Regions from separate parts of the Pseudoalteromonas sp. MIP2626 genome, predicted to be linked through region 1. Evidence: predicted binding sites of a transcription regulator. Region 1 holds the regulator's gene; each other region holds the start of a gene.
The links. The regulator sigma-54, encoded in region 1, starts transcription at its own class of promoters, with help from an activator protein. The targets are predictions, from matches to a motif close to GTTGGCACGNNNNTNGNNT.
Positions count from the first base shown of each region.

Region 2: flgJ (flagellar assembly peptidoglycan hydrolase FlgJ) is a predicted target of sigma-54. The motif match lies at 4,260-4,278, and genes of this name have one in related genera.
Region 3: HC000_RS16935 (BON domain-containing protein) is a predicted target of sigma-54. The motif match lies at 2,345-2,363, and genes of this name have one in related genera.
Region 4: glnA (glutamate--ammonia ligase) is a predicted target of sigma-54. The motif match lies at 2,577-2,595, and genes of this name have one in related genera.

Region 1 covers NZ_JAATTW010000003.1:136,933-144,394, forward strand. The annotation lists gene HC000_RS03420 (HPr family phosphocarrier protein) at 1-133, opposite strand, end outside; gene rapZ (RNase adapter RapZ) at 177-1,022, opposite strand; gene ptsN (PTS IIA-like nitrogen regulatory protein PtsN) at 1,044-1,496, opposite strand; gene hpf (ribosome hibernation promoting factor) at 1,501-1,788, opposite strand; gene HC000_RS03440 (RNA polymerase factor sigma-54) at 1,815-3,308, opposite strand; gene lptB (LPS export ABC transporter ATP-binding protein) at 3,378-4,103, opposite strand; gene lptA (lipopolysaccharide transport periplasmic protein LptA) at 4,100-4,645, opposite strand; gene lptC (LPS export ABC transporter periplasmic protein LptC) at 4,635-5,192, opposite strand; gene kdsC (3-deoxy-manno-octulosonate-8-phosphatase KdsC) at 5,189-5,740, opposite strand; gene HC000_RS03465 (KpsF/GutQ family sugar-phosphate isomerase) at 5,741-6,712, opposite strand; gene HC000_RS03470 (calcium/sodium antiporter) at 6,722-7,462, opposite strand, start outside.
Region 2 covers NZ_JAATTW010000005.1:57,148-64,609, forward strand. The annotation lists gene flgE (flagellar hook protein FlgE) at 1-588, shown strand, start outside; gene HC000_RS04930 (flagellar basal body rod protein FlgF) at 828-1,571, shown strand; gene flgG (flagellar basal-body rod protein FlgG) at 1,593-2,381, shown strand; gene flgH (flagellar basal body L-ring protein FlgH) at 2,398-3,081, shown strand; gene HC000_RS04945 (flagellar basal body P-ring protein FlgI) at 3,094-4,188, shown strand; gene flgJ (flagellar assembly peptidoglycan hydrolase FlgJ) at 4,316-5,311, shown strand; gene HC000_RS04955 (flagellar basal body rod C-terminal domain-containing protein) at 5,313-7,325, shown strand; gene flgL (flagellar hook-associated protein FlgL) at 7,328-7,462, shown strand, end outside.
Region 3 covers NZ_JAATTW010000068.1:6,352-13,813, reverse strand. The annotation lists gene HC000_RS16955 (CreA family protein) at 1-195, opposite strand, end outside; gene HC000_RS16950 (5-carboxymethyl-2-hydroxymuconate Delta-isomerase) at 450-779, shown strand; tRNA gene HC000_RS16945 (tRNA-Ile) at 1,130-1,206, opposite strand; gene HC000_RS16940 (YqaE/Pmp3 family membrane protein) at 1,513-1,671, opposite strand; gene HC000_RS16935 (BON domain-containing protein) at 1,746-2,309, opposite strand; gene suhB (inositol-1-monophosphatase) at 2,732-3,535, shown strand; gene HC000_RS16925 (GGDEF domain-containing protein) at 3,608-5,389, opposite strand; gene secF (protein translocase subunit SecF) at 5,510-6,457, opposite strand; gene secD (protein translocase subunit SecD) at 6,467-7,462, opposite strand, start outside.
Region 4 covers NZ_JAATTW010000013.1:33,314-40,775, reverse strand. The annotation lists gene typA (translational GTPase TypA) at 317-2,140, opposite strand; gene glnA (glutamate--ammonia ligase) at 2,650-4,056, shown strand; gene HC000_RS08010 (DUF4124 domain-containing protein) at 4,172-4,693, shown strand; gene glnL (nitrogen regulation protein NR(II)) at 4,786-5,856, shown strand; gene ntrC (nitrogen regulation protein NR(I)) at 5,872-7,257, shown strand; gene HC000_RS07995 (cyclic nucleotide-binding domain-containing protein) at 7,287-7,462, shown strand, end outside.

The DNA.
Region 1 (7,462 bases):
CAGCGGCTTCTTTTTCATCTTGAAATAAGGTAATAGATGCGTCAAATTGTACCGCTAATTGTGCTAATACGGTAGCAGCTCTAGCATGCAGGCCTAGCTTGTTTTTTATTAAAAATGTATTTTCTAAGCGCATAAGATACTCTACTTAAGCTGAACAGATGATTATTTAAATTGAATTATTTTTCTTGCTCGCGATGGCGAATTTTTACATTAGGGTGAGACATAGCAAAGCTTTCACCAATTGTTTGCGCTAAATAAACTGAGCGGTGCTGACCACCAGTACAACCAATAGCAATGGTTAAATAACTGCGATTATTACGCTCTAGGTGTGGTAACCACGTTTGTACAAAGGTTTGAATTTGCCAAGTGAATTTTTGCACAATACTATGACTAGCTAAATAATCTTTTACTGGTTGATCTAATCCAGTTAAAGGCTTGAGCTCCGGTTCCCAGTGTGGGTTTGGTAAAAAACGCGCATCAAAAACATAATCAGCACCTTTGGGAATACCATGCTTAAAGCCAAACGACTCAAAGGTAATGATAAGCTGTTTGTCTTTTTTACCGAGTATGGTTTCACGCATAGATTCAGCAAGTTGATGCACACTTAAATCGGTTGTATCAATGACATGATCAGCCCGCGTTACGAGTACATCGAGTAATTCTTTTTCCTTTTTTATTGCTAAATCTAGCGGTAGCGAATCAATCGAAAGCGGGTGCAAACGACGCGTTTCTGAATAACGGCGGATTAACGTTTGATCGTCGCTATCTAAATAAAATAACGTTGGTTTAGCAAAGTCGGGCAAGTACTCAAGAATATCGTTAAACTGCTGCTGATCTTTAGGCAGGTTACGCACGTCTATACTAACGGCTATTTTATCGTAGTTATCAGAGACACTGCGCACTAATGAAGGCAGCAAATTTACCGGAATATTATCTACACAATAGTAACCTAAATCTTCTACAACACGTAAAGCAACTGACTTACCAGAACCTGATCGGCCACTTATAATAATTAATTCCATTTACCACCCCTTTATTAGTAACTAGGATTGATCCAAAATAACTTGGTATAACGCTTCATCAGACTTTGCCGCACGCAATTGCTTACAAAACTCTTTATCGTTTAGTTTATCAGCTATTGTGGCTAGTGTTTTCAAGTGCTGCTGGTTATCGCCATCGGGCACTATAAGCGCAACAAAAATATCAACTGGACGATTATCAATTGCATCAAAATTAATAGCGGTTTCGCTTATTAAAATTAAGGCAAGAGGCTCTTGTGCCCCGCTCATACGGCCATGTGGAATTGCTATTCCTCGGCCAATACCGGTACTACCTAGCTTTTCTCTTGCCAATAAAGCAGTGAGAATATCTTGCTGAGGTAAATACGGCATTTTTTTATGCGCGAGTTCACTGATGAATTCTAAAATTCTTTTTTTACTATTAAAAAGGACCACAGCTTTGCTGCAGTCCTGGCATATAAGTGAGCTTAATTTCATAGTGTTAGTGTCGAGCAAACTTCTCTTTGTGTTTAATTACTTGACGATCGAGTTTGTCAATCAACGAGTCAATGGCAGCGTACATATCTTGGTGTTCGGTCGATGCAAATAGCTCAGCGCCACTTACAAAAATTGTTGCTTCAGCTTTTTGACTTAATTTTTCTACATCGAGAATAACATGCACATTAGTTATGTGATCTGAGTGTCTTTGCAGCTTTGCAAATTTATTATTTACATAGTCTCTTAATGAGTCTGTAATGTCTACATGACGACCAGTTAAGTTTAGTTGCATCAGCATTTTCCTCTTTGTTGTACGTCTTAAATCAAGCTTTTACGTTGATTCGACGGGGGAATAGCCAGAGATTCGCGATATTTTGCAATTGTCCGTCTAGCTACTTTAATTCCTTGCTCAGCCAATATATCTGCAATCTTGCTATCACTCAATGGTTTGGCTAAGTTTTCTGCAGCTATCAACTTTTTAATCAGGGCACGTATGGCAGTTGATGAACATTCGCCACCATTTTCGGTGCTTACATGGCTTGAAAAAAAGTACTTAAGCTCAAAAATGCCACGTGGAGTGTGCATATATTTTTGCGTAGTGACCCGTGAAATAGTCGACTCGTGCATTTCAACTATTTCGGCAACATCGTTTAATACCATAGGTTTCATGGCTTCTGGGCCATGTTCAAAAAACGCTTGTTGCTGCTTAACAATACAATTAGTTACTTTCAGGAGTGTTTCGTTTCTACTTTCTAGGCTTTTAATAAACCATTTAGCTTCTTGTAAGTGCGAGCGAATAAATTGGCTGTCACCGCTGGATTTTACTGTACGAGACATAGCCGCATATTGGCTGTTAACACGTATTTTTGGCATGCTATCTGGGTTTAGCTCTACCACCCAGCGGCCTTTTATTTTTTTAACAGACACGTCAGGTATAACGTATTCAGACTCTTCTCTGACAATAGTATCCGCAGGCTTAGGATTAAGCGTATGAATAAGTGTCATTATTTCTTTAAGCTCTTCTTCTTTGAGCTTAGTTTTTTTCATTAACGTACGATAGTCGCGAGCAGCGAGTAAATCGATATGATCAGTTAACACCATTTTTGTTTCGTTAATATAAGGGGTGTCTTTATCAAATTGATTTAATTGAATGCATAAGCATTCTTGCAAGCTGCGAGCTGCAATACCAACAGGATCAAATAATTGAATGCGCTTTAGCACTGCTTCTATTTCATCTAGTTCTACTTCGTGTTCGTCGTCAGTTTCTTGGTTAAAGCTTGCTAAAAGGTCTTCGCAACTGAGGGTTAAAATACCAGAGTCATCTACGGCTTCAACGATAGCTATGGCAATAGCTTCGTCGGTAGGGCTAAAAGGGGTGAGCTGTAATTGCCACATTAAGTATTCATGCAGGGTTTCGGTTGATGCACCTTGATAAATAGATTCATCTTCAGGCATTGGCCCTGATGAAGAGGCAGGCGCTGCGCTCATATATTCATCCCATGATACATCCATGGCCATGTCGTCGCTTATGGTGTCTTTATTTAGTGCTTCACCGCTATCTTGCTCATACTCGCTTGGGGTGTCGTCAGCAGAGGCGCTAACAGTAATGTCATCTGCTTTTTGCTCGTTTTTACCTGCTGATTCTTCCGTGTAATCTTGTTCATCAACTTCAAGTAATGGGTTGCTATCAAGTGCTTCTTGTATTTCTTGCTGGAGATCCAAGGTACTAAGCTGCAATAAGCGAATAGCCTGTTGCAGTTGCGGAGTCATTGTAAGTTGCTGGCCCATGCGCAGCTGTAATGATTGCCTCATTTATCTCTAACAATCCTTATAAATTGATATGATTAATCTTAGCAGATGCTTATAGTAATAACATAAATATTACAGTTTGAACTGCTCGCCTAAATAAACATCACGTACTGTTTTATCGTTTAATACAAATTCAGGAGTACCAGATGCAATTAGCTCCCCATGAGAAACAATGTAGGCTTTTTCACAAACATCAAGGGTTTCCCTTACATTGTGGTCGGTAATTAGTACGCCAATACCACGATTTTTAAGGTGTTCTATAATTTTTTTAATATCGAGTACTGAAATAGGATCCACGCCAGCAAAGGGCTCATCAAGCAATATAAATTTAGGATCTGCAGCTAAAGCACGTGCTATTTCTACGCGGCGACGTTCACCACCAGATAGCGCCATACCTAAGCTGTCGCGAATATGTTGCAGGCTAAATTCGTCCAATAAACTATTTAGGGTTTCTTCCCTGGCTTGTTTATTTAGTTGCTTACGCGTTTCTAAAATAGCCATTAAATTTTGATACACAGTGAGCTTTCTAAAAATAGAAGATTCTTGTGGTAAATAACCAATACCTAAACGAGCACGGCTGTGCATAGGAAGTAAGGTAATATCGTTATCATCAATTAATATTTTACCTTTGTCGCTAGGTACTAAGCCTACAATCATGTAAAAGGTAGTGGTTTTACCTGCGCCATTTGGGCCAAGTAAACCAACAATGCTACCAGCTTTTACTTCAAGTCCTACATTTTTAACAACTTCACGGCCTTTATAGCTTTTTGCTAATAGCTCTGCTTTTAATGTACTCATGGCTGACCTTTATTGAGTTTTTGTTCTTTTTTTACGTCTACAGGCACTAAAATAGTGTGTACCCGATCAGTTGAGTTTTCATCTTTTTCAGCACTTATAAGCTGTTGCTCTATATCGTAGGTGATGCTTTTAGCCGTAATTTTTTGCCCAGCTTGAGAAATGTTTGCATCTCCTACTAGGGTTAAAAAACGTTTCGCTACATCGTAACGTACTTCGTTAGCGCTGGCGCTCATGACAGTACCATCTGCTTGCTTTTCTTCAAAATATGCAGGACTGCCCGTGGCAATTAATAGTTGTTTATTATCGCCAAGTTCGTCGCGCTTATGTACTTCTAAACGATCGGCGGTGATACGACGATTACCGTGAATTATCTCGACGTTTTTCTCAAAAATACCAACGTTTTCTTTTAGTTGGCCTTCTTGGCGGTCAGCACTAATAGAAATTTGATTAGCTAATGGGGAAGTACTTTGCTCTGCCGCATTACTATTAAATACAAGTATAAGCGATGGAATAATAAGTATTTTTGCAAGGTTATTGGTCATAATATAGTGTTCGCGTATGGTTAATTAGTTTTATCACCTCGGTTGTTAAATTGGCTTCAAGGCCTTTACCGGTGATCTTTAAATTCGGTCCAGTTATAATAACGGGCTGTTCGCTGCGCATAGTGAGTAGCATTATATCTACTTGAATATTGTCGGCGGTAATTTTGTCTATCATTGCGCCATCAATTAAGTTTTGGGCAGTTACATTACCCTCTAAAATTAATTGTCTTTCATCGTAAAGTGTTGCTTCATCAGCATTGATACGCCACGTTTTTTGTCTGTCGTCGTACAATATGAAAGTAGGTTTTTCGAATAAGGTAAATCCTAGCTGCTCGTAAAGCTCCGTTTTAACCGCAGTTACTTTATGGCTAATTTCACCGTTTTCGTCAAAAGCTGTTTGTTTTAGCTCAATGGCGGTGTAATCGGGTTTAGCTATTACTTCTGAGTCGGCTTTAGCAACCGTATTTACCTGAGTAAAATAAGGGTACCAAAGCCAAACCATACAGGTGATGAATAAAACGCTTAAGACTATGCGCGCTATATTCATGAACTGGTGCCTTGGCTAGTTAATGGTTTATTGTTTTCAAGCATAAGTAAGTCGGTTAGCTCTCTTACTGCACCAAAACCACCCGGCATTTGCGTAGTGTAATGTGCTAAGCGTTTAATTAGTGGGTGCGCGTCGTTTACTGCTACTGCAAAGCCAACTAACTCCATAACAGGCATATCTGGGCCATCATCACCAATATAAGCAATTTGCTCATCGCTCAAATTAAGCTTGTTTTTAAGTTCTTGGTAGGCAATAAGCTTGTTTTCTTGACCTTGATAAATATGCTGCACGGTTAAGCTGGTCATACGTTGTTGTACTATTTGCGAGTGCCTGCCGGTAATAACCGCTACTTCAAAGCCGCTGTTAATAAGTGCTTTAATACCAAAGCCATCTTTTGTATTAAATGCTTTTAGCTCTTCACCTTGGTTGCCAAGATAAATTCGGCCATCAGAAAATACGCCATCAATGTCGCATATAAGTAGTTTTACTTTTTTTGCGCGCGCTTTAGCGTCATCACTTAGCGCTTGATAGAGTTCTTCAAATTGCATTTATAATACTCCTGCTTTAAGTAGGTCTTGCATATTGAGTGCCCCAATAGGCTGATTATGCTCATTAATAATAATTAAGCCATTAATGCGTTTATGTTCCATAATATTAAGCGCTTGCGCAGCAAGCATATCTTGGGTTGCCGTGGTACACGATTTAGTCATTACTGCATCTATTGACGTGGTATGAATATCAACGCGTTGCTCTAAAATACGGCGTAAATCACCATCGGTAAATAACCCGGCGAGTTGCTGGTTATCGTCAACTATGGCGGTCATACCTAAGCCTTTAGCTGTCATCTCAATCAGTGCATCTTTAATAGTTTGCGAAGTAGTTATAATAGGCGTATTTACACCGCTGTGCATAACATCTTTTAAGGTGAGCAGTAATCGCTTCCCTAAACTGCCACCGGGATGCGATAGTGCAAAGTCATCGGCAGTAAATCCGCGTGCTTCTAACAGTGCTACCGCCATTGCATCGCCCATAGCGAGTGTTGCCGTGGTACTGGCTGTTGGTGCTAAGCCTAATGAGCAGGCTTCTTTTTCTACTTTAATGCATACATGCACGTTAGCAAGTGTGGCCATGGTTGATTGTGTATTTCCTGTCATGGAAATAATTTTTGCACCAAGGCGTTTTAACACTGGAATAATATTAAGTACTTCACTGGTTTCGCCTGAGTTAGAAATAAGCATAACGACATCGTTTTTAGTGATCATGCCCAAATCGCCGTGGCTGGCTTCGCCTGGGTGCACAAAAAAAGCAGGGCTACCAGTGCTTGCTAAAGTTGCCGCAATTTTATGGCCAATATGCCCAGACTTACCCATACCAATAATTATAATACGGCCGCTGCAGTCATACATAAGCTGACATGCCTGATGAAAATTATCATCTACATATTGTTTTATATCAAAAAGTGCTTGGCGCTCGATATCAAGAACACGTAGCCCTTGCTCGATAAAACTTAGCTTGGTCATAGACAACTCTTACCCTATTTGACTAAAGATGTAACCTTGGTAAATCAAAAATGCGCTTAGCAGTAAACCACCTTCTACTCTATTGATACGCTGAGCGCCTCTAAAGTTCAATGACATAACAATAAGTGCCAAGGTTGCTGCAATCATAATCAGTACATCACGATTAGCAATAGAAGGGTCGATTATCGATGGATTGATAATACCGGCAAGTGGTAACACGGCTAAAATATTAAAAATATTTGAGCCCACAATATTACCCAGTGCTAGGTCATCTTCATTTTTAAGCACACCTGCAACAGACGCTGCCAGTTCTGGTAAACTGGTGCCAATAGCAATAATAGTTAAGCCAATTACCAAGTCACTTAAGCCAAAGAATTTTGCAATATCGACAGCTGAGCCAACTAAAAAGTGAGAACTAACAGGAAGTAATATCAAGCCCACAATGAGCCAAAAAACTGCCTTTTTAGTGGGAACGTTATCGGGTACTTCATCGCAGGCTTCGTTTACAAATGGATCGTTATTATTTTTAGCTCTTAGGGAGATAATAATAAGTCCAAAAATAAATACAACAAAACCAATAAGTAGGGCAATTGCTTCTGGGTATGAAAAATAGTTATCTGAAAAAATATACCAAGTAGCTAACGAAATAATTAATACCAAAGGTATTTCACGTTTTAAGGTGCTTGATGAAACAGACAGCGGGCGCAATAAAGCGGTAATACCCAGTACTAATAAAATATTGGTTATGTT
Region 2 (7,462 bases), on a different contig from region 1:
TTACCGCAAAGTACAGACGGCACGCCAAACGTAAGTAATACTTTTAATCCATTGTCAATTGCAGCTGGTGGCGGTGGTGCAGCGGGGCTTTCTGACTTATTAACCAATGGCGCTACCTTCCCAGCGCCTGTTGAAATTAACTGGCGTGATGAAACCGGTACAGCTAATAAAATACCTACTCAATACGCAAGTCGCTTTGAAGTAAAAGCACTTGAGCAAGACGGTGCAACGGTTGGCCGTTTAGCGGGTATTGATATTGGTGCCGATGGTAAAGTTGTGGCTTCGTACAGTAATGGCGACTCTACATTTTTAGGCCAAGTGGCTATGGTACGTTTTTCAAACTCACAAGGTTTACAACAAGTGGGCAGCACAGGTTGGAAAGCGAGTATAGCGTCAGGCGAGCCTATTGCTGGTGAACCAGGCTCTGGCACATTAGGTAATATCAACTCATCAGCGCTTGAGCAGTCAAACGTAAACTTAACTAACGAACTAGTTGATTTGATTAGCGCACAGCGTAATTTCCAAGCAAACTCGCGAGCGCTGGAAGTTAACTCAACAATTCAGCAAAGTATTCTGCAAATTAGATAAAGCACAATTTATTAATTTGAATATTCAAGGCTGCTTAATTGCAGCCTTTTTTGTTTATAAGAGCAGGTTTGAGGCGTCAGGTATCAACCTAGAACCTAGCCCCTAGAACCTCATCCCTATAATTTCTGCAGCTACCGGCGGTATACCACATTGCTTGGCGGTGCAGTTTTACTGCTGTATTTAACAATGGCGCATATATTGCATTTGTTCTTACAGAGATTTTTAAGTGAGTCGATGTTATGGATAAAATGGTCTACATTGCCGCGTCTGGCGCTAAGCAAAGCTTAATGGGGCTTGCCCTTAAAGCCAATAATTTGGCGAACGCAAACACTACAGGTTTTAAAGCCGACTTTGCCCAAGCTCGATCTATGCAAGCGTTTGGTGAAGGTTTGCCATCGCGGGTGTTTTCTATGGAAGAGCGCCCAGGTTCAAACATGACATCGGGTGGCATACAGCAAACCGGTCGCGAGCTCGACATTGCCATGAGCGATAACGCCTGGCTGAGTGTACAAGACGCCTCCGGCAACGAAGCTTATACAAAAGTAGGTACGCTTAATATTACCGCCGAAGGCATGTTAGTCACCAGCGGTGGTCGTCAAGTAATTGGCGAAGGCGGCCCTATTATTTTGCCAGTCCCGATTGAAAAAATAGAATTTAGTAAAGACGGTGCCATACAAGTACGCCCACAAGGTGCGCCGGCTAACTTTTTAGAAGAGGTTGATCGTTTAAAAGTGGTTGAGGCAAATAATTCAACACTTGAAAAAGGTAACGATGGTTTATTTAGACCAAAACCAAATCAAACGGTTGAAACCTCAGCTAACGTACAAGTGATAAGCGGCGCATTAGAAATGTCGAATGTTAATCCAGTGCACGAAATGGTCGATATGATCAGCCATCAACGCCAATTTGAATTACAAGTAAAGCTAATGAAAACAGCAGAAGAAATAGATCAATCGCAAGATCAGCTGTTGCGCATAGTTTAACTTTAAAATGAGGACACGATTATGAATCCAGCATTGTGGATCAGTAAAACTGGGCTTGACGCCCAACAAACCGACATTTCGGTTATTTCAAATAACTTAGCCAACGCCAGTACAGTTGGTTATAAAAAAAGCCGCGCCGTTTTTGAAGATTTACTATACCAAAACATTAATCAGCCAGGCGGTCGCTCATCACAAGATACCGAAATGCCATCAGGTTTAATGCTAGGTGCTGGTGCTAAAGTGGTAGCTAACCAAAAAAACTTTTCGCAAGGTAATATGCTAACCACTGAAAATTCACTAGATTGGATGATTTCTGGTTCAGGTTTTTTTGAAGTACTGCAGCCAGATGGCAATATTGCTTATTCGCGCAACGGGCAATTTACTACCGATGGTGACGGACGAGTTGTAACCTCGGGTGCGGGCTATGTAGTTCAGCCAGAAATGAACGTACCCGATGACGCGCAATCAATCACCGTATCGCAAGACGGTGAAGTATCTGTACGTGTTGCAGGGCAGGCCGATAACGTGGTTATTGGGCAAATTACCATTAGTGACTTTATTAATCCGTCGGGCCTTGAGCCTATAGGGCAAAACCTTTACACCGAAACTGCGGTAAGTGGCGCGCCGGTGCAGGGTAACCCTGGGGTTGATGGGCTAGGCACTATTATTCAAGGTTCACTAGAAACGTCAAACGTAAACGTAACCGAAGAGTTGGTAAACCTAATAGAAACCCAGCGTGTTTACGAAATGAACTCAAAAGTAATTTCGGCAGTTGATGAAATGATGAGCTACATCAATCAGCAATTATAATATTTTAGAGGTTATTATGCGCAATATTATATTATTTGCAGCGGGTACTTTATTGTTAAGTGGCTGTGTGTCTACACAAAATAGTGATGTAGTACAAGACGACCCTTACTACGCACCCATGTACCCAGAACCCAATGTTGAACCGGCAGTTGCTAATGGCTCACTGTTTAATACGTATTTATCGAACGACTTATACGCTGATAAAAAAGCACTGCGTACCGGCGATATAATTACGGTTAAATTGCAAGAATCTACGCAAGCCTCTAAAGCGGCAAAAACAGAAACTGATAAACAGTCAGACGCAAAACTCGACCCCGTTATTGGTTTAGGCGGATTACCGGTAAATATTGGCGGCGACAGCATTCAATTTGGTATTGGCAGCGACGCGTCATTTAAAGGCGACTCAAAATCAAATCAGTCAAATAGTTTAGCCGGTGATATATCGGTAAACGTAATGCGTGTTTTACCTAATGGTAACTTAGTTATTCGCGGCGAAAAATGGCTAACGTTAAACTCAGGCGAAGAATTTATTCGTTTAGAGGGATTAGTAAGGCCAGAAGATGTAACTGCAGACAATACCGTACAGTCAAATAGAATTGCTAATGCACGAATTCAATATTCGGGCAAAGGGCAAACTCAAGAAGCACAAAGTGCCGGTTGGCTAACACGCTTTTTTAGTAGCTCACTTTTTCCTTTTTAGAGGACATTCATTATGAATGTATTTAAAGTTTTTTGTTTAATGGTGTTACTTGGCTGGCAACTTCCTGCCATGGCCGAGCGCATTAAAGATGTGTCTATGGTTGAGGGCGTACGCTCAAACCAATTAGTAGGCTATGGCCTAGTTGTTGGCTTACCTGGTACGGGCGAGCAAAGCCGATTTACCGAGCAAAGCTTTAAAGGCATGTTAAACAGCTTTGGCATTACGCTACCAGCAAGCTTAAAACCAAAAATTAAAAACGTGGCTGCGGTTGCAGTGCATGCAGAGCTACCGCCTTTTAGAAAGCCCGGGCAAACTATAGATATTACCGTATCGTCTATTGGTAGTGCAGGTAGTTTACGTGGTGGTACTTTATTGCAAACCTTTTTAAAGGGGGTCGACGGCAACGTATACGCTATTGGCCAAGGTAGTTTAATTGTAGGTGGTTTAGGCGCAGAAGGGCTTGATGGCAGTAAAGTTGTTATAAACACGCCAACAGTGGGGCGCATTCCAAATGGCGCAACCGTTGAGCGCGCAGTTAAAAGCCCATTTATGCAAAACGACTATATTACTTTTAACTTAAATCGCCCAGACTTTACTACCGCTAAGCGATTAGAAAAAACCATAAACGATTTAGTAGGCCCAAATAGCGCCCAAGCACTCGATGCAGCGTCTATTAGAGTTATTGCCCCAAGAGACGCCTCGCAGCGCGTGTCTTATTTATCAACGCTCGAAAACCTAGAGTTTACCCCAGCAGATACAGCGGCAAAAATTATTGTTAACTCGCGTACCGGTACTATTGTTATTGGTAAAAATGTAAAGTTGCAACCAGCTGCTATTACTCACGGTGGCTTAACAGTAACTATTGCAGAGCAGCTAAACGTATCGCAGCCTAATGCTTTTAGCGATGGCGATACCGTTGTTACCCAGCAAAGTATTATAGATATAAAACAAGACGACTCACGGGCATTTGTATTTAACCCCGGAGTGAGCCTAGATGACCTAGTACGCGCTATAAACGAAGTAGGCGCCGCGCCTGGCGATTTAATGGCAATACTAGAAGCCCTAAAAGAAGCTGGCGCAATAAACGGCCAGCTAGTTGTAATTTAAAACAACGTAATGCTATCGGTGGTCAGTTTTAAAAGCTGGTAACCGATGGCATTTTGCTTAATACCTTCCCCTCTGGCTCAATTTTTGCATTGTTTTATATATTATTCATTATTGTGTCAAAAAGCTGATGGAAACAAATCATCTCGATAAGCAAAACTTTTTTGATTTAGGTAACTTAAACGCTTTGCGTAAAGACGCCCTAAACAGTGGCGACGCGTCTAGTGATGCCTCAAAAGCGGCTCTCAAAAAAGCAGCGGCACAATTTGAAGCCATATTTACACAAATGCTGCTTAAAAGCATGCGCAAAGCCAGCGAAGCCTTCGAAGACAAAGAAAGCCCATTAAATTCAAGTAGCGTAAAGTTTTTTGAAGAAATGCACGATCAGCAACTTTCATCAGAGCTCTCGTCTAATGGCTCATTAGGGCTTGCCGACTTAATAGTGCAGCAACTTTCTCCTACGGCAAAAAATTACACCCCAGCTTCAGTACTCAGAACCAGTAACGATCTTTTAAGCGATCAGCGTGCTGGCATAGAGTTGCCGCAGCAACAGCGTAAAAAAGCCGTAACCGAGCCTGTAGATAAAAGCGCTATGAACACCGAAAAGCCAGAAGTAGCTAAGCCAAACTTTGAAACGGCCGAAGAGTTTGTAAGTTCGGTATGGGAGCATGCTAAAACAGCGGCTAAAAAAATTGGTTTAAACCCAGCCGTTATGGTGGCTCAAGCAGCACTTGAAACCGGTTGGGGTAAGCATATTATTAATAAAAGCGACGGTAACAGCTCAAATAACTTATTTAATATTAAGTCAGATAAAAGCTGGCAGGGCGAAAAAGCCAACAAAGTAACCTTAGAGTTTGAACAAGGCGCTGCAGTTAAAAAACAAGCCAGTTTTAGAGCTTACGACTCAATAAAAGACAGCGTAAACGACTTTGTTGATTTTTTAACTCAAAACCCACGCTATCAACAAGCATTACAAAATACCGGCAAACCGGCAGCGTTTTTAGACTCATTACAACAAGCCGGTTATGCAACAGACCCAAATTATGCGGATAAAATAAAGCGCGTACTTAACAGTAGCGAGCTAAAAAATATTGCAACAAACGTGATCCGCCAAGGAGTAAAGTAACATGTCGTTTAATTTATTAAACATTGCTAATTCAGGAATAAGAGCAAACACTGATCTGTTGCAAACAACCAGTAAAAATATTAACAATGTAAATACCGACGGCTATGTGCGCGAGCGTACAGAGCATGGCACCATGATCGGCAATCAAGTTGGCAAAGGTAATACCTACAGGTTACTTAATGAATTTGCACAAAAACAATTAAACCGAGACACCTCAAATAAAACGTTTTTTGATCAGTTTGTAAGTGAAGCAAACCGGGTCGATACGTTATTTTCGCAAGAAGCGAATAGCTTATCGACCGGTATTAATTCGCTATTTAATAACGTGCAAGAAGCGCTTAATCAGCCATCGTCAACGGTTGCACGTTCGTTAGTAATGACTAACGCCGACAGCTTAATAAGCCAAATGGATAGATTGTCGGGAATAGTGCTGGATCAAAAAAATGTTGTAAATGAGCAGCTCGAAATATTCTCCGATGAAGCCAACACCTTAATTCAAAAAATAGGATCGTTAAACCAACAAATAGCAGGTGTTAATGGTACTAACAACGCATCTGCTGCAAGCGGCACATATAACGAGCGCGATAAAGCGATTCGCGATTTATCAGAGTTAATCGACATTGAAACGCTTGACGGCCCCAATGGTGAAAAACTTGTTTTTATGGGCAGCGGTGAAGCGGTTGTAATGCAAAATGGCTCGTTTAACTTATTTTCGATGCGCGGCGACCCCGATCCAAATTTTAAAGAACTGCGCTTAGATGTAAATGGCGGCAAAGCTGTGCCGCTTGAAGTTGATGCCAGTAAATTAAAAGGCAAAATAGGTGGTTTACTTGCCTTCAGAGACGATATTTTAGTACCTGCGCAAAATCAAATAGGCCAAATGGGTTTAGCGTTAGCTGATGCATTTAATCAGCAAAATCACTTGGGAATGGATGCTAACGGTAAATTGGGTGGCGATATATTCACTATTCCTACGGCAAAAGGCTTTGCCTATCAAGCTAATACCGGTGATGCTGGGGTTAGTGCAACAGTAGAGCCCGGCAAAGGCAGTAATTTACCTGCCAGTGATTTTATTGTGACTTATACCGCAAACCCAAACGAAGTGAGTATTCAGCCAGTAGATAATAAAGGCGAGCCATTAGGCGCCGCTACAACAGCAACATTTGTTGGCGGTGAAATTAACTCGGCAAATAACCCAGGTGTTGATTTATTTGGTTTGCAGTTAACTATGGCTGGTGCAGGTAATGAAGGCGATAAATTTCAAATTAAGCTCAATTCAGAAGCCGCAGCAAATATTACCCTCGCCACTGGGCGCGGTGAAGACCTAGCGTTAGCATCGCCAATACGCACCGCCGATGACATAAATAACACCGGTAGCGGCGCTATTTCTGCTGGCAGTGTGAGTAGTGTTACCGCTGGTGGCTTTACAACTACCACTCCTCCTGCACTCGCTAATGGAGATATAACCATTGTTAAAGCAGCGGGTACAAATGATTACTTAATTAGCGATGGAAACGGCGCTAATGTGCCAATTACTATTGCACCACCAGGCAAAAATGTTTTAGCTGGCCTTGGTGCTCCTTATGACGGTTATGGTTTTGACTTTGATATTGAAGGCTCGCCAGCCACAGGCGATAGCTTTACGTTAGAGTTTAACAAAGGCGGCTTTGACGATAACCGCAATGGCTTAAAATTAGCCGATTTACAAAATGGTGATTTGGTGCGTCAAAATGTTGTTTCAAGCTCAGATGCCGATAACCATAAAACGTTTAACCAAGCGTATGCCGGATTAGTAACCGACATTGGCGTGGTAACAGGCCAAGCTAAAACAAACGGCGCAGCATTCGACGCACTCGCACAGCAGTCAGAGGCTTGGTACGAGTCGTTATCTGGGGTAAACCTTGACGAAGAAGCGGCCAATTTACTGCGCTTTCAACAATCTTATGCGGCTTCAGCTCAGGTGCTTTCTGCTGCACGTTCTATTTTTGACACTTTACTTAGTGCCACGAGGTAATTATGCGTTTATCAAATAACTTAATGTATCAAAACAGCATTAATAAAATACTACAAAATCAAAATGGCGTAGCAAACGCACAAGAGCGAGTAAATACTAGGCAAAAGTATTTATCTACCTCAGAAGCGCCTGCCGAC
Region 3 (7,462 bases), on a different contig from region 1:
AGGATCTGAAAAATCTAAATTAGCTTCTATATGGCTAATATGGCACGTTACCCCAGTGACTAAAGGGTCTTGTTGCGAATTTACAATTACATCCTTGGTGGTAAATAACCCAAGGCTTACAGAGGCAACATCATCTGAGCACGCTGTTAAGGTAAGCATACCTGCGAGTAAAAAGCTGACTTTTAAATACTTCATCGTGTTCTCCAACATACTTAAAGAGGGATACGGTTTATTCTTCTATACTAAACGTATTTACAGCTACAAAACACATGTTGTAAAAAATAAACATTGCGCTATATACATTCACCTTTGCCGCACCATAACACTTCTTAATGGCTAATTGTGCAAAACAAAAAGATGCTAATTCAGCATTGTAGGGGTTAGCGGGTAACCTGGTATTTGGTATAATAAGGTTCACACATGTAGTAACTCATAATAGGAACGCCTAAATGCCGCACATTATTATTGAACACTCAGAAGACCTCCCTGTATTACCACAAGTACTTGTAGAAAAAATTCACAACGCCGCTTTCCAAAGTAATTTATTTGATTTAGAAACCATAAAAACACGCGCTATTTCCTATCAGCAATATCTACTTGGCGCAGGCGGGTCGGGGTTTATACATATTGCGGTACACATTTTGGCGGGACGTTCTATTGAGCAAAAACAAATGTTAAGTGAGCAACTACTTGAGTGTTTAAAAACCTATTGCAGAGCATCAGACAGTTTAAGCGTTAATATTTACGATATTGAACATGAGATCTACCGTAAAAATTAATTTATTTTACCCGTCACATTAAATTAGTGAACAATTCTAGTACCAAAAAAACAGCTTAATCACTAATCAAAGTCATAATGTATAGTGACCTATAGGCTATTTCTAACGCGGTTAATTAGCTACTTAATAAGTCAGAATGATCATGTTATTAATAATATAGGTATTAACTTAAAAGCGTTAATAAGTACTCTGTAAAAAATCCCTAACTAGGGATTTTTTATTGCCGTAAAACAATTCTATTTATTATTTTATAATGAAACAGGCAAAAATATACTTAAAGTGTAATTAACACAACATAGAGCTATTCATTAGTTAATGATTGGAATGATTTTTAGTAGGTATATTTAAAATGGTGGCCCCTCCCAGACTCGAACTGGGGACCTAACGATTATGAGTCGTGTGCTCTAACCAACTGAGCTAAGGGGCCAACTTTTTGTATAACTGTAAACAGTTAATTTTTTAAGAAGCGTTTAGTCACATAGCGACTAAAGCGGGGTGCAGTATAAAAAGTTTTTAGAGGCTTGTCACTAGCAAAAGTCTTTATTTTAACAATCAATGGTCTAACTGCTTAAATAGTAATCTTTTTATGGGTATAATATTAAAATTTGCAGAATTTAGGGTTAATACTGGCAGCTAAGTAAAAGTGAAATGGAAGGCTGTATATCGCGTAATTTAAAAATTGGGCTTTAAATAAGCAACTTACAGCTTATATTACGCGACAAACAGAAATGAATTATTTTTTTGCGATAATGTATATTGCATGTATTACTCCAGGGAAGTAACCAAACAACGTAAGTAAAATATTTATCCAAAAATGTAAGCCTAAACCCACCTGTAAAAATACTCCCAGTGGTGGCAGTAAGATTGAAAAAATAATACGTATAATATCCATAAATATTCTCCTTATTTATAAATAAAAAATTTATAAGCAAAAACCCAGCAGAGCTGGGTTTTATAAATACTATACTACTTTGCAACTATCGTTAGTTTATCTACTACATCGCGAACATCTTCTGCATTTTTAGCAATTTTTACTGCAAGCTGTTTTTCAGCATCTGAGTTCACTGTACCGGTAAGAGTAACTACACCGTTGTCAGTATCTACATCAATGTTTGTACCACCAACTTCTGAGTTAAATAAATAACGCGTTGTGATGACTGTGGTAATTTTAGCGTCGGTTAAGCCGCTACCATCATCATCTTTCATGTTGTCATGGCTTTTACTGTTCATGTTTTTCACAACAGTAAGCTGGTTATCAACATCGGTTACACCATCTAAACTCAGTACAAGTTCTTCTGCTAACTCTTTGTCGAGTTCGCTATTAACTTTACCTGTTAGTATAACTTTGCCATTTTTTACATCAGTGTTGATGTCAAAGTTATTGAGGTTAGTGTTCATAAGAAGCACTGTTTCAGCCTTACCATCAATCCAAGCATCTTTACTTTCATTTTCCCAGCTGCTCGCTTGAGCACCCATAGCCGTAGTACCTAAAACTAACGCCGCAATGATAGATTTGTTAAATGTTTTCATAATCTTTCTCCTTTTGATTAAAGACACTTTAACTAATGCCAGCTTTAAGCCAACTTTAATAAACAAGTAAAATCATTAACTTAAGGCGATGTGTAAAATAACTTCACTTTGTATACATCACTTTTTTACCGACTTATCGGTAAAAAGTTCTCAGTAGTGAAAATAAAAGCATGTTCATAGCTTTTAACTTGGGCCCAGGTTAAAGAGTAAAAAACATGCTAAATTTTTAAAGCACTAGAACACATTTAAAAAGTGCTTTGCAGATTCATCAATGCTGAATTTCTATAAAATGCTCTGCACATCAAGCAAGTATAAAAAACAAACAAAAGTATTTAGGCTTTGTTGTTTACTTTATGGCAAAAGTCGCTAAAATACGCCAGCTAAAATATATAAACGTTCTTTTACAACCCAAAGGTAATACCATGCATCCAATGTTAAACATTGCGGTTCGCGCTGCGCGTAACGCAGGCAAAATTATACTTCGTGCAAGTGAAGATTTATCAAAAGTTGAAGTTCAACAAAAAGGCACTAACGATTTAGTGACTAACATTGATAAAGAAGCTGAAGCTATAATTCGCGACACCATTTTACGCTCTTACCCTGATCACTGCATTGTTGGTGAAGAATTAGGCGAGCATAAAGGTAAAGATGCAGATTACCAATGGATTGTTGACCCGCTTGATGGCACAACTAACTTCATCAAGGGTATTCCTCATTTTGCGGTTTCTATCGCACTTAAAGTAAAAGGTCGTTTAGACCAAGCCGTTATTTATGATCCAATTCGTGGTGAGCTTTTCACTGCCTCTCGTGGTCAAGGCGCACAACTTAATAGCAAACGTTTACGCGTTTCTAAAACAGTTGATTTAGGTGGTTCAATCTTAGCTACTGGCTTCCCTTTCAAGCAAAAACAACACCTAGATGCATACACAGAAGCGTTTAAAGCTTTATTCATACATACAGCTGATATCCGTCGTGCGGGCTCTGCTGCGCTAGACATGGCTTATGTTGCTGCTGGACGCGTTGATGGCTTTTTCGAAATTGGTTTAAAACCTTGGGATACTGCTGCAGGCGAGCTATTAGTAAAAGAAGCAGGTGGCATGGTTGTAGATTTTGCTGGCGGCGTAAACTATAACAATAGTGGTAACATTATCTGTGGCGCACCTAAGCTAACTCAAGCAATAATTCGCGAAATTCGCCCTGTATTAACTGAGTCATTACTTCGTTAATAAAAACTGCATGGTTTAAAAAAGGAGCTTAGGCTCCTTTTTTTGTTGTCTGCAAAAAATTATTTATGACGATTAAACTGCTTGTTTTTCTAACCTAGCAACCACACTACTTGGCTTACTACGCCGACATAAAAACAAATGGCTATGAGCAAAGCGCTTTGCTGATTTTTTAGCATTACTTGCCAATGCTGCAACCTGATGGCTATTCTTATAATGGTGTAAATCGGGAGTAACTAAGCCTATTGCCAGTGTTACTAATGGCACAAATTGTGGCTTCCCTTCTCTATTTGCACTCCAATATCCCTTATTTTTAATATGTTCGGAACTAAAAAACACCTGTGATTCTATTTCAAATTGGCGAATAATATGCTCGCACACTGCGGCAGCATTATTATCATCAAATAGCACCATAAAGTCATCGCCGCCAATATGGCCAACAAAACTGTTTGTATTACTACACGCCTGCATCGTAATATTTGCTAATAGTTTAATTACACTATCGCCGCTAGCATAACCAAACAAATCATTAAACTGTTTAAAATGGTTCAAATCTAAATACGCCAATGAAAACGCCTTTTGTGTAGCTAAACGCCGCTCTATGGCATCGTTAAGAGCTAGATTACCGGGTAACATAGTTAATGGGTTAGCGTGCTGCGCATGACGAATTTTTTCATCTGTTATATGTTTTAATATGTCGCGTACTGGCACAATGCCTAAATACTGCTGCCCTCGGGTGATCACTATATGGCGGCGAATATCAAAGTCGCATTCGGTAATTTGCTGACTAACGTTATCTAGCAGCTGGTTTTCATCTACCACTAGCGGTTGCCTGTCCATTACTACAGTGGCCGCACGCTTGTCATACAAAGCATGGCCATAGGCCGCTGCAAACACTTCACTAAGTTGCTCTTTGTGGAGCAAGCCAATTGGCTGACACTGCGAATTAATTACCACTAGGCTGGCAATTGATTTATCTCGTTCAAATAGCGCATGGGCGTCTTTACAACTGGTTTCGCTATCAATAGTTTGCTGCGCTACTGCAAGCCAACCAATAGCCATAGAGTTATTTAACTGGTTTGTATTTGCGGCAAAGCTCAGTGCTTGAATTTGCCTTGCTGAAAGCACATAACTTGGTTTATTACTTGGTCGTTCAAGTAAAAACCCTTGCACATAGTTGATACCCATTCCTTCTAACACAGTTAGCTCTTCTGCTCGCTCAATTCCCTCTGCAATCACTGTCGTATTGGTTACTTTTGCCAGAGCTGTTATTAACTTTAAAAACTCTTTTTTAACCACACTTTTATCGCAATGATCGATAAAATAACGATCGATTTTGACAAAGTCTGGGCATAACTCCGACCATTGCTTTAACCCAGAATACCCCGTACCTAAGTCATCAATTGCAATAGTGAAGCCTAAAGAGCGGTAATGTGCCATGGTTTTTTGTAGTAAAAACTCATCCTCGACTCTTTCTTGCTCTGTTACCTCTATCACCACCCGATGAGCTGCTAAACCAAACTGCTTAATGAGATGCAGTGTTTCGCCTTTAGGATGACTTGGGTCGAGTAACGTTTTAGGACTAACATTTAAAAATAGTTTGCCCTGCAGCTTCAAATGCACAAAGTTCTCAATAGCTTTAGAGCGGCACAGTAGCTCAAGCTCTGAAATAAGACCATATTGATGAGCCACCTGAAACAGTGTATTAGGCATTTCTAAACAGCTATTTTTAGGCCCTCTGCTGAGTGCTTCATAACCGAGAATGGTCTGCCTGCTAATATCAAAAAGCGGCTGAAACAAGGTGGTAATTGTGCCATTTTCTAAAATTTCATTTAATAATTTACGCTGCTTCATTATTGCTAAGCTCTATTACGATTTACTCAAGGTAAAGTAGCAAGCGAATATGACATTTTTATGGTAATCTGCAGGCAATAAAAAACCGCCCAGATGGGCGGTTAATATCGGCTTACAAATCTATTACGGCATAGCGTCTAGATCAGCACCTTCTTTTTCAATCACTTCTGGTATTAAATCTTCTTTACTGACGCCAAGTGCAATAGCAACTGAGCTGGCAACGTAAATAGATGAATAAGTACCAATAAACACACCAAATAACAATGCTGTAGCAAAGCCATGAATGGTTTGACCGCCCCAAATAAACAAGGCAATTAATACTAAAATAGTGGTAATTGACGTTACTAAGGTACGATTAAGCGTTTGTGTTAAAGACATATCGATAATTTCTATCGTGTCATCAATACGCACTTTGCGAAAGTTTTCACGAATACGGTCAGATACTACAATGGTATCGTTTAGTGAGTAACCTATTACCGCTAATATAGCCGCTAATATGGTTAAATCGAACTCTAAACCTAATACCGAAAATAAGCCTACGGTAATAATAACATCGTGAATTAAGCCACTTACAGCGCCTACTGCAAAACGCCATTCAAAGCGAAACGCTACATAAATCAAGATACAAATAAGTGCAGTTAACATGGCCAGGCCACCCTGCTCTTTTAAATCTTCACCTACGCTTGGGCCAACAAACTCAATACGGCGCATTACTACGCTTTCGTCTGCTAGCTTTAGTGCAGCAATAACTTGGTTACCAATAACTTCAGCTTTTACGTCATCGCCGCGCGGCGCTAAACGAACTAAAATTTCTTGGCTTGAACCAAACAATTGTACCGATGCATCTGCAAAACCATTTTCGGCAAGTACATCACGCACCTTTTTAAGATCTGCAGGTTGCGAAAAGCCAACTTCAACGGCAGTACCACCGGTAAAGTCTAAACCAAAGTTTAAGCCTTTAGTAAAAATCGCTATAAATGACGCTAAAATTAATAACGTTGAAAAACCCATTGCCACTTTACGAAGAGACATGAAACGTAGGGTTTTGCTACCCAATTTTAAAATTTGCATGGCTACTCCTTAAATTGAAAGTTTATCAACACGTTTACCGCCGATAAATAAGTTGATAATCGCGCGCGTACCAACAATAGCTGTAAACATTGACGTTAAAATACCAATTGCTAACGTAACCGCAAAGCCTGCAATTGGGCCAGTGCCAACAGCAAACAAAATAACGGCAGCAATTAAGGTGGTGATATTAGCATCAAAAATAGTGCTAAATGCACTGTCATAACCAAAATGAACGGCTTGTTGAGGGCTACGGCCATCGGCCAGCTCTTCACGAATACGTTCAAAAATAAGTACGTTGGCATCAACCGCCATACCTACGGTTAGTACAATACCGGCAATACCTGGCAGAGTAAGCGTTGCGCCTGGAATTAACGACATAACACCAATAATAAGCACTAAGTTAGCAGCAAGCGCAAGGTTAGCAACCATGCCAAAGCCTTTGTAGTAAATAAGCATAAATGCAAGTACGAATGCAAAACCAAGTGCTACCGCGGTCATACCTGCTTCAATGTTTTCTTGGCCCAAGCTTGGCCCTACTGTGCGCTCTTCAACTATTTGAATTGGCGCTACAAGTGCGCCAGCACGTAGTAATAAGCTTAAGTTATGTGCTTCTGCTGGGTTATCAATACCGGTAATACGGAACGAGCGATCAAGGCGTGCTTGAATAGTTGCTACGTTAATAACTTCTTCAACCTTAATAGGCGGAAGCGCTTTACCGTCGGCATCTTTTTTACCTGATGGTTTGTATTCAATAAATACCGTGGCCATGCGCTTACCAATAGCTCGCTTGGTAAAGGCATTCATTTTTGCCCCACCTTTGCTATCTAGCGTAATACTTACTTGCGGGCGTTGGTATTCATCGCTACCTGATTGCGCGCCAGTAATATGGCTACCTTCAAGAATAATACGTTTTTTAAGTACCACAGGGTAACCGTCACGGCTCATGATCATTTCAGTACCCGGTGGGATACGACCTTGAGCAGCAGCGCTAATATCGGCGTTTTC
Region 4 (7,462 bases), on a different contig from region 1:
GGTTGAGCGCAGCGAAACCCAACGAAAAATACCCTACCAACAAACACTAGTACTTAGCCTTATCGGCTGTTTTAAGCTCACTCTGCGTACAAAAGATCTTTAAGTGAATTATTCACAAAGAGGTTAAGAGGCGCTGCGCTTTTAGAGGAAAAAACTCAATGCAGTGCACAAGTGCACAGCGCACCAATTATCGCGGTGGTTGTAATTTCTTTAATCTACCCTCTTTAACCTTTTATTTAGCTAACCCACAAACACAAAAAAGCCGCTGTATTTTGCAATACAGCGGCTTTTAAAATCATTATTCTAAATTAATAGATTATGACTTAGGCGCACGACCCGCACGTTTACGTTCGTTTTCTGTAAGATGACGCTTACGAATACGAATGTTTAGTGGCGTTACTTCAACTAACTCATCTTCATCAATAAACTCAAGCGCTTGCTCAAGTGAATAGTTTAAAGGTGGAGAAAGCGTTTGTGCTTCATCTGTACCAGATGCACGTACGTTAGTTAACTGCTTACCTTTAAGGGCGTTAACTGTAAGGTCGTTATCACGGTTATGAATACCGATAACCATACCTTCGTAAACTTCAACACCGTGACCGATGAATAAACGGCCGCGCTCTTGTAAGTTAAACAATGCGTTAGTCAGTGCTTTACCTGTAGCATTTGCAATGATTACGCCGTTTTTACGAACACCGATTGAACCGCCTTTATGAGGACCGTAATGATCGAACGTATGGTACATAAGACCAGAACCCGAAGTAATTGTCATGAAATCAGTTTGGAAACCAATTAAGCCACGGCTTGGGATAATAAAGTCTAAACGCATACGGCCTTTGCCATCTGGAGACATGTTAGTAAGCTCACCTTTACGTAGGCCAACTTGCTCCATTACAGAACCCTGATGCTCTTCTTGACAGTCAATTGTTACTGTTTCAAACGGTTCTTCTAATACACCGTCAACAGTACGCAAAATTACCTCTGGACGAGATACAGCAAGCTCGTAACCTTCACGACGCATATTTTCGATTAAGATACCTAGGTGTAATTCACCACGGCCAGAAACACGGAAGCTATCTGGGCTAGCAGTATCTTCAACGCGAAGTGCTACGTTGTGTACTAGCTCTTTGTCTAAACGCTCACGAATATTACGTGACGTTACAAACTTACCTTCTTTACCACAAAACGGTGAGTTATTTACAGAGAATGTCATTGTTACTGTTGGCTCATCAACACTTAGTGGTGGTAATGCTTCAACGTTAGTAGGACAACAAACAGTATCTGAAATCTTAAGCTCGCCAATACCGGTTACAGTAACAATGTTACCTGCATAACCACGGTCTGTTTCAATACGCTCAAGGCCTAAGTAGCTTTGTACTGTACCAATTTTACCGTTACGTTTAGTACCATCAGCACTAATAATAGTTACTTGTTGGTTTGGAGCAACAGAACCACGCTTGATACGACCAACACCAATTACACCCACGTATGAGTTGTAATCAAGTTGAGAAATCTGCATTTGGAAGTCACCTTCAGGATCTGCATCTGGTGGTGATACTTCGTCAACGATCATTTGGAACATGGCATCCATGTTATCAGATGGCTCGTCTAAATCTAATGTTGCCCAGCCGTTGATTGCTGATGCATAGATTACTTTAAAATCTAACTGCTCGTCAGTGGCGCCTAAGTTATCGAATAAATCAAAGATTTGATCCATAACCCAATCAGGACGTGCACTTGGCTTGTCGATTTTGTTAATTACTACGATTGGCTTTAAACCTTGCGCAAATGCCTTTTGCGTAACAAAACGCGTTTGTGGCATTGGGCCTTCTTGAGCGTCAACAATTAGTAATACTGAGTCAGCCATTGAAAGTACGCGTTCCACTTCACCACCGAAATCGGCGTGTCCTGGAGTATCTACGATATTAATGTGGTAGCCGTTCCATGAAATAGCGGTGTTTTTCGCTAAAATGGTAATACCACGTTCTCTTTCTATATCGTTTGAATCCATCACGCGCTCTTCATTACCGCCGCGTGTTTCTAATGTGCCTGAAAACTCAAGCAGTTTGTCAACCAGTGTAGTTTTACCGTGGTCAACGTGGGCGATAATTGCTATATTTCTTATCTTTTCGATACTCATTAATATTCACTCAGAGAAATTGAATCTCATTGATCCTGCAGGGGCTTACGCACTCACCTGCGTTTTCACGAGATGTCCCAGCATAGGATTTAAAAGGGCGCATATTATCCCTTATAAATGGAATGGATGAAAGTTTATCCAAAATAAATTTGCAAACTTTCTGGTTTTTTTATTTAACCTACTGTTTTAAATTAACTAATTATAAAAATAAAATTTTTAATATTTTTATAAAAACCTCCACTTTAATGACTTTATTGCTATTTTGGTCAGTCTTTTGTATTTACTTTATGTTAGTCTATCACGATTAAATAGCGAGCAACTTTTTACTCTGTAACTGTTGCACTATATTGAAGCATTTACGCACCATAATGGTGCGCATTAGAAACAGCCGTTATTACTTTTGTATTTTTTATGTTTATAAACATTAAGTTACAATAGTGGCACAAAATCAGCTTATAAAACACAAAGCATTTAAGCAGCAATAACAAAACCTTATAGTTGGAGGACACATGTCGCAATCGGTTTTAGATTTTATTAAAGAAAATGACGTTAAGTTCATTGATTTACGCTTTACTGATACCAAAGGTAAAGAGCAGCATATTTCAATTCCTCATCACCAAATTGATGAAGACTTTTTTGAAGATGGTAAAATGTTCGATGGTTCTTCAATTGCTGGCTGGAAAGGCATAAACGAATCAGACATGGTGCTAATGCCTGTTGCTGAATCAGCTAAGCTTGACCCATTCACTGAAGAAGCCACATTAATTATACGTTGTGACGTAGTAGAGCCTTCTACATTACAAGGTTACGAGCGCGATCCTCGCTCTGTAGCAAAGCGTGCTGAAGAATATATGCGCTCTACGGGTATTGCTGATACGGTTTTATTTGGCCCAGAGCCAGAGTTCTTCGTATTTGATGACGTAAAATATAAAACAGACATGTCTGGCTCTATGTACAAAATCGATTCTAAGCAAGCTGCTTGGAACTCAGATAAAGAATACGCAGACGGCAATACAGGTCATCGCCCTGGCGTTAAAGGCGGTTACTTCCCAGTTGCTCCTGTTGATGACTTTCAAGATTGGCGCTCTGCTACTTGTCTAGTATTAGAAGAAATGGGACAAGTTGTTGAAGCACATCATCACGAAGTAGCAACTGCAGGACAAAACGAAATTGCTACGCGCTTTAATACTATGGTGATTAAAGCCGATGAAATTCAAGAAATGAAATATGTTATTCATAACATGGCTCATTTATACGGCAAAACAGCCACTTTTATGCCTAAACCTATTGTTGGCGATAACGGTTCTGGTATGCATTGTCATCAGTCGTTAGCTAAAGACGGTGTTAACTTATTTGCAGGTGATAAGTACGGCGGTCTTTCTGAAGATGCGCTTTATTACATTGGCGGTATTATTAAACATGCTAAAGCAATTAATGCGTTTGCTAATGCCTCTACTAACTCGTACAAACGTTTAGTACCAGGTTACGAAGCACCAGTAATGCTTGCATACTCTGCACGTAACCGTTCTGCATCGATTCGTATTCCGGTAGTACCATCAGCTAAAGGTCGTCGTATTGAAGTACGCTTCCCTGATGCAACGGCTAACCCGTATCTTGCTTTTGCTGCCATGCTTATGGCTGGCCTTGATGGAATTAAAAATAAAATCCATCCTGGTGATGCAATGGATAAAGATTTATACGACCTACCTGCAGAAGAAGCAGCAGAAATTCCAACCGTTGCCTCTTCATTAGAAGAAGCACTGGCATCTCTTGATGCTGACCGTGAGTTTTTAAATCAAGGTGACGTGTTCTCTAATGATTTAATTGATGCTTACATTAAACTTAAGAGTCAAGAAGTTGAAAAACTTAACATGACAACGCACCCAATTGAGTTTGAAATGTATTACAGCTGTTAATTTTAGTTAACAGTTATAAAATATACCTTTAAGCCCGCTTTGCGGGCTTTTTTAATGGTAAATTAGTACTTTCTCCACTAAAGTAAAGTTAATGTTAAAAATGCAGGGTTGCAGAGTGAGTAGCAAGATTTTATTACTACTAATTACTTCATTATTAAGTGTTTGTAGTTACGCTGGTGAAAAAAAAATTTACGCATGGAAAGATAAAAATGGCGTACTGGTGTTTTCAGATACCCCCCATATTGGCGCCAAAGAGATAAAACTCACCAGCCAAGATTTAACCATGCCTGCAACAAATACAGATATATTAAATAATCAAACTAAAGCGCAGCCGGTTGCATTTAGTATTGGTATTGCATCGCCTGAGCATCAGCAAACTATTCGTGAAAACACCGGCTCTGTGTATGTATCTACTCGCATTACCCCCCGCTTTGAAAACGACTTTACAATACAGCTATTTCTTGATGGTAAAGCCTATGGCGCAGCAAGTGATACCTCAACCTTTGCTTTAAGAGATGTAGAGCGTGGTGAGCACACTCTGCAAGTTAAGCTGTACAACAAACAAAACCAAGTCATTGCGACAAGCCCATTGAGTGTATTTTTTATGCATAGAAAAGGCTTAAGCTTAGGTAATTAACTCCCACCTAATTCACATTAAAAATAGCAATTGCAGTGCAATTTCATTAAATTACTTGCCTGAAAACACAGGCGCACTAAAATGGTGCAACAATGCTTAATAACACACACTTTAGCCCTGAGCTACTCAATGCCATATGGCAAAATCAAACCACCGCCGTGATGCTTTTAAACGAAAGCTTTACGCTTATTTATGCCAATACCAGTACCAGTGAACTACTTGGTTTAGGCACTAAGCGTTTATTAGGGCAGTCTTTTGATGATTTATTTAACTACCATTCAATCGATTTAAAACGCATAGCGCAATACTCTTTAATTGATGGCGTAGATTGCCACCAGCATAGGGCTGACGTGGTATTTGTTGATTCTCGCCATGCTAAATTAGCAGTCAGTTCAAAACAGATAAAATACCAAGGTGCACTTTATATTTTATTAGAATGTCGGCAAACCGATGATGAAATTAAATTCGATCAAGCATCAAATCAAATGCACCAATACCAAGCCGCACGTAATTTAATTCGAGGTTTAGCGCACGAAATTAAAAACCCTTTAGGGGGAATTCGCGGAGCGGCGCAGTTATTGCAATACGAGGTAGACCAGCAAGAAAGAAATGAATGTGCCGAGCTTATTATTGAGCAAGCCGACCGATTGCGTGAATTAGTAGATAGACTGCTTGGGCCTAACCAATTACCGCAAAAGTCTTATGGCAATATACATCAAACCTTAGAGTCGGTGATCAAATTAAGTACCCTAGATAATAGTGACAATATTCGCTTGGTAAAAGATTACGATCCGAGTATTCCCGATGTTTATATTGACCAAAGTAAAGTGCAGCAAGTGGTGCTTAATATTGTGCGTAATGCCCAGCAGGCATTAGTTAATGGTGGGGAAATAAAAATTAAAACCCGAATTAACTATCAGCACCGCCGGCCCGGTAAGGCACCCAAAAAAGCCTTGTTAATTCAAGTGCTCGATAATGGCCCAGGGATTGATATTAGTGTACGCGATACTTTGTTTTATCCTATGATCACTAATAAAGATGGCGGCTCTGGATTGGGGCTTTCTATAGCGCAAACATTAATTGATCAACACAATGGTTATATTGAGTGCGATAGCTGGCCTGGTCACACCGAATTTAATATTTATCTGCCTTTTGCAGATTAACGCCTTGGAGTATGCATGAAAACAGTTTGGCTTGTAGATGACGATGCCTCAATTCGTTTTGTATTAGAAAAAGCGCTTACTCGCGCAGGTTTTACAGTACAAAGCTTTGCTGAAGCACAAAGTGTGCTTAATGCATTAAAATTTAGCCAACCTAGTGTGCTGATCTCCGATGTAAGAATGCCCGGTATGGACGGCATGGCACTGCTAGAGCTAATAGCAGAGCAAGTGCCCGGCTTACCGGTTATTATTATTACCGCGCATTCAGATCTCGATTCCGCCGTAAATGCCTTTCAAAAAGGGGCTTTTGAATATTTAGCCAAACCTTTTGATTTAAACGAGGCGATTGCCCTAGTTGAAAGCGCCTATAGAGCTAATTCTACAAAAAAAGTTAAACGTAAACTCACGCCCCCTAAAAGCGCACATATAATTGGCGAAGCACCTGCCATGCAAGAAGTGTTTAGGGCCATAGGTAAGCTTGCAGCCTCAAGCATGAGTGTACTTATTAATGGTGAGTCAGGAACGGGGAAAGAGCTTGTTGCCAGCGCCCTGCACAACCATAGTCCACGTAAAGAAAACCAATTTATTGCGCTAAATATGGCCGCAATCCCTAAAGAGCTGGTTGAGTCAGAATTATTCGGCCATGAAAAAGGGGCTTTTACTGGTGCAGATAGCGTGCGAAAAGGCCGTTTTGAACAAGCCAATGGCGGCACCCTATTTTTAGATGAAATTGGCGATATGCCTCTCGACGTACAAACTCGACTACTGCGGGTATTATCTGATGGTGAGTTTTACCGTGTTGGCGGGCATAAAAGCATAAAAGTAGATGTGCGTATTATTGCTGCAACCCATCAAAACCTTGAAGAGCTCGTAAAACAAGGCAAGTTTAGGGATGACTTATTTCATCGCTTAAATGTAGTGCGCCTGCGCTTACCAGCCCTTCGAGAGCGTACCGAAGACATTGAGCGTCTAGCACTGCACTTTTTACATAAAAGCGCTAAAGATCTACAAGTAGAAAGTAAAATTCTTAGCCTTAAAGCAATTGAGCAGCTACGCTTGTTCAGTTGGCCCGGTAACGTACGTCAATTAGAAAACACCTGCCGTTGGCTTACGGTTATGGCTCCTGGCGAGCTTGTTAGCGAGCAAGACTTGCCACCTGAAATTATTAATGCATCACTAACTCAAGAAGAAGGCGATTGGTTAGATGCCTTCCAGTTATGGCTTAATCAGGAACTTAAACAAGGTAAGGAAAATATTTGGCCTAATATTCAAGCGCAACTAGAAACCCGCTTAATAAAAACAGCACTCGCCAATTGCGCAGGCCACAAACAAGAAGCCGCTATAAAAATAGGCTGGGGACGCAATACATTGACCCGTAAATTAAAAGAGCGCAACATTAATTAGTTTTGCGCGTAATAACTCTTAGGTAATTAATGAAGTTAATAGAGAACATTCCGCTATTTAAACAGATGGAAATTATCAACCGTTTAGGATTTTTTAAAGAATTTAGCCTTAACGAGCGCCAAATACTTTTAGAGTCGTTTGGTTTATTATATTTAGTGCGCGAAAATTCATTTTTATTTAAACAGCACGACAACGATAAGCGCTT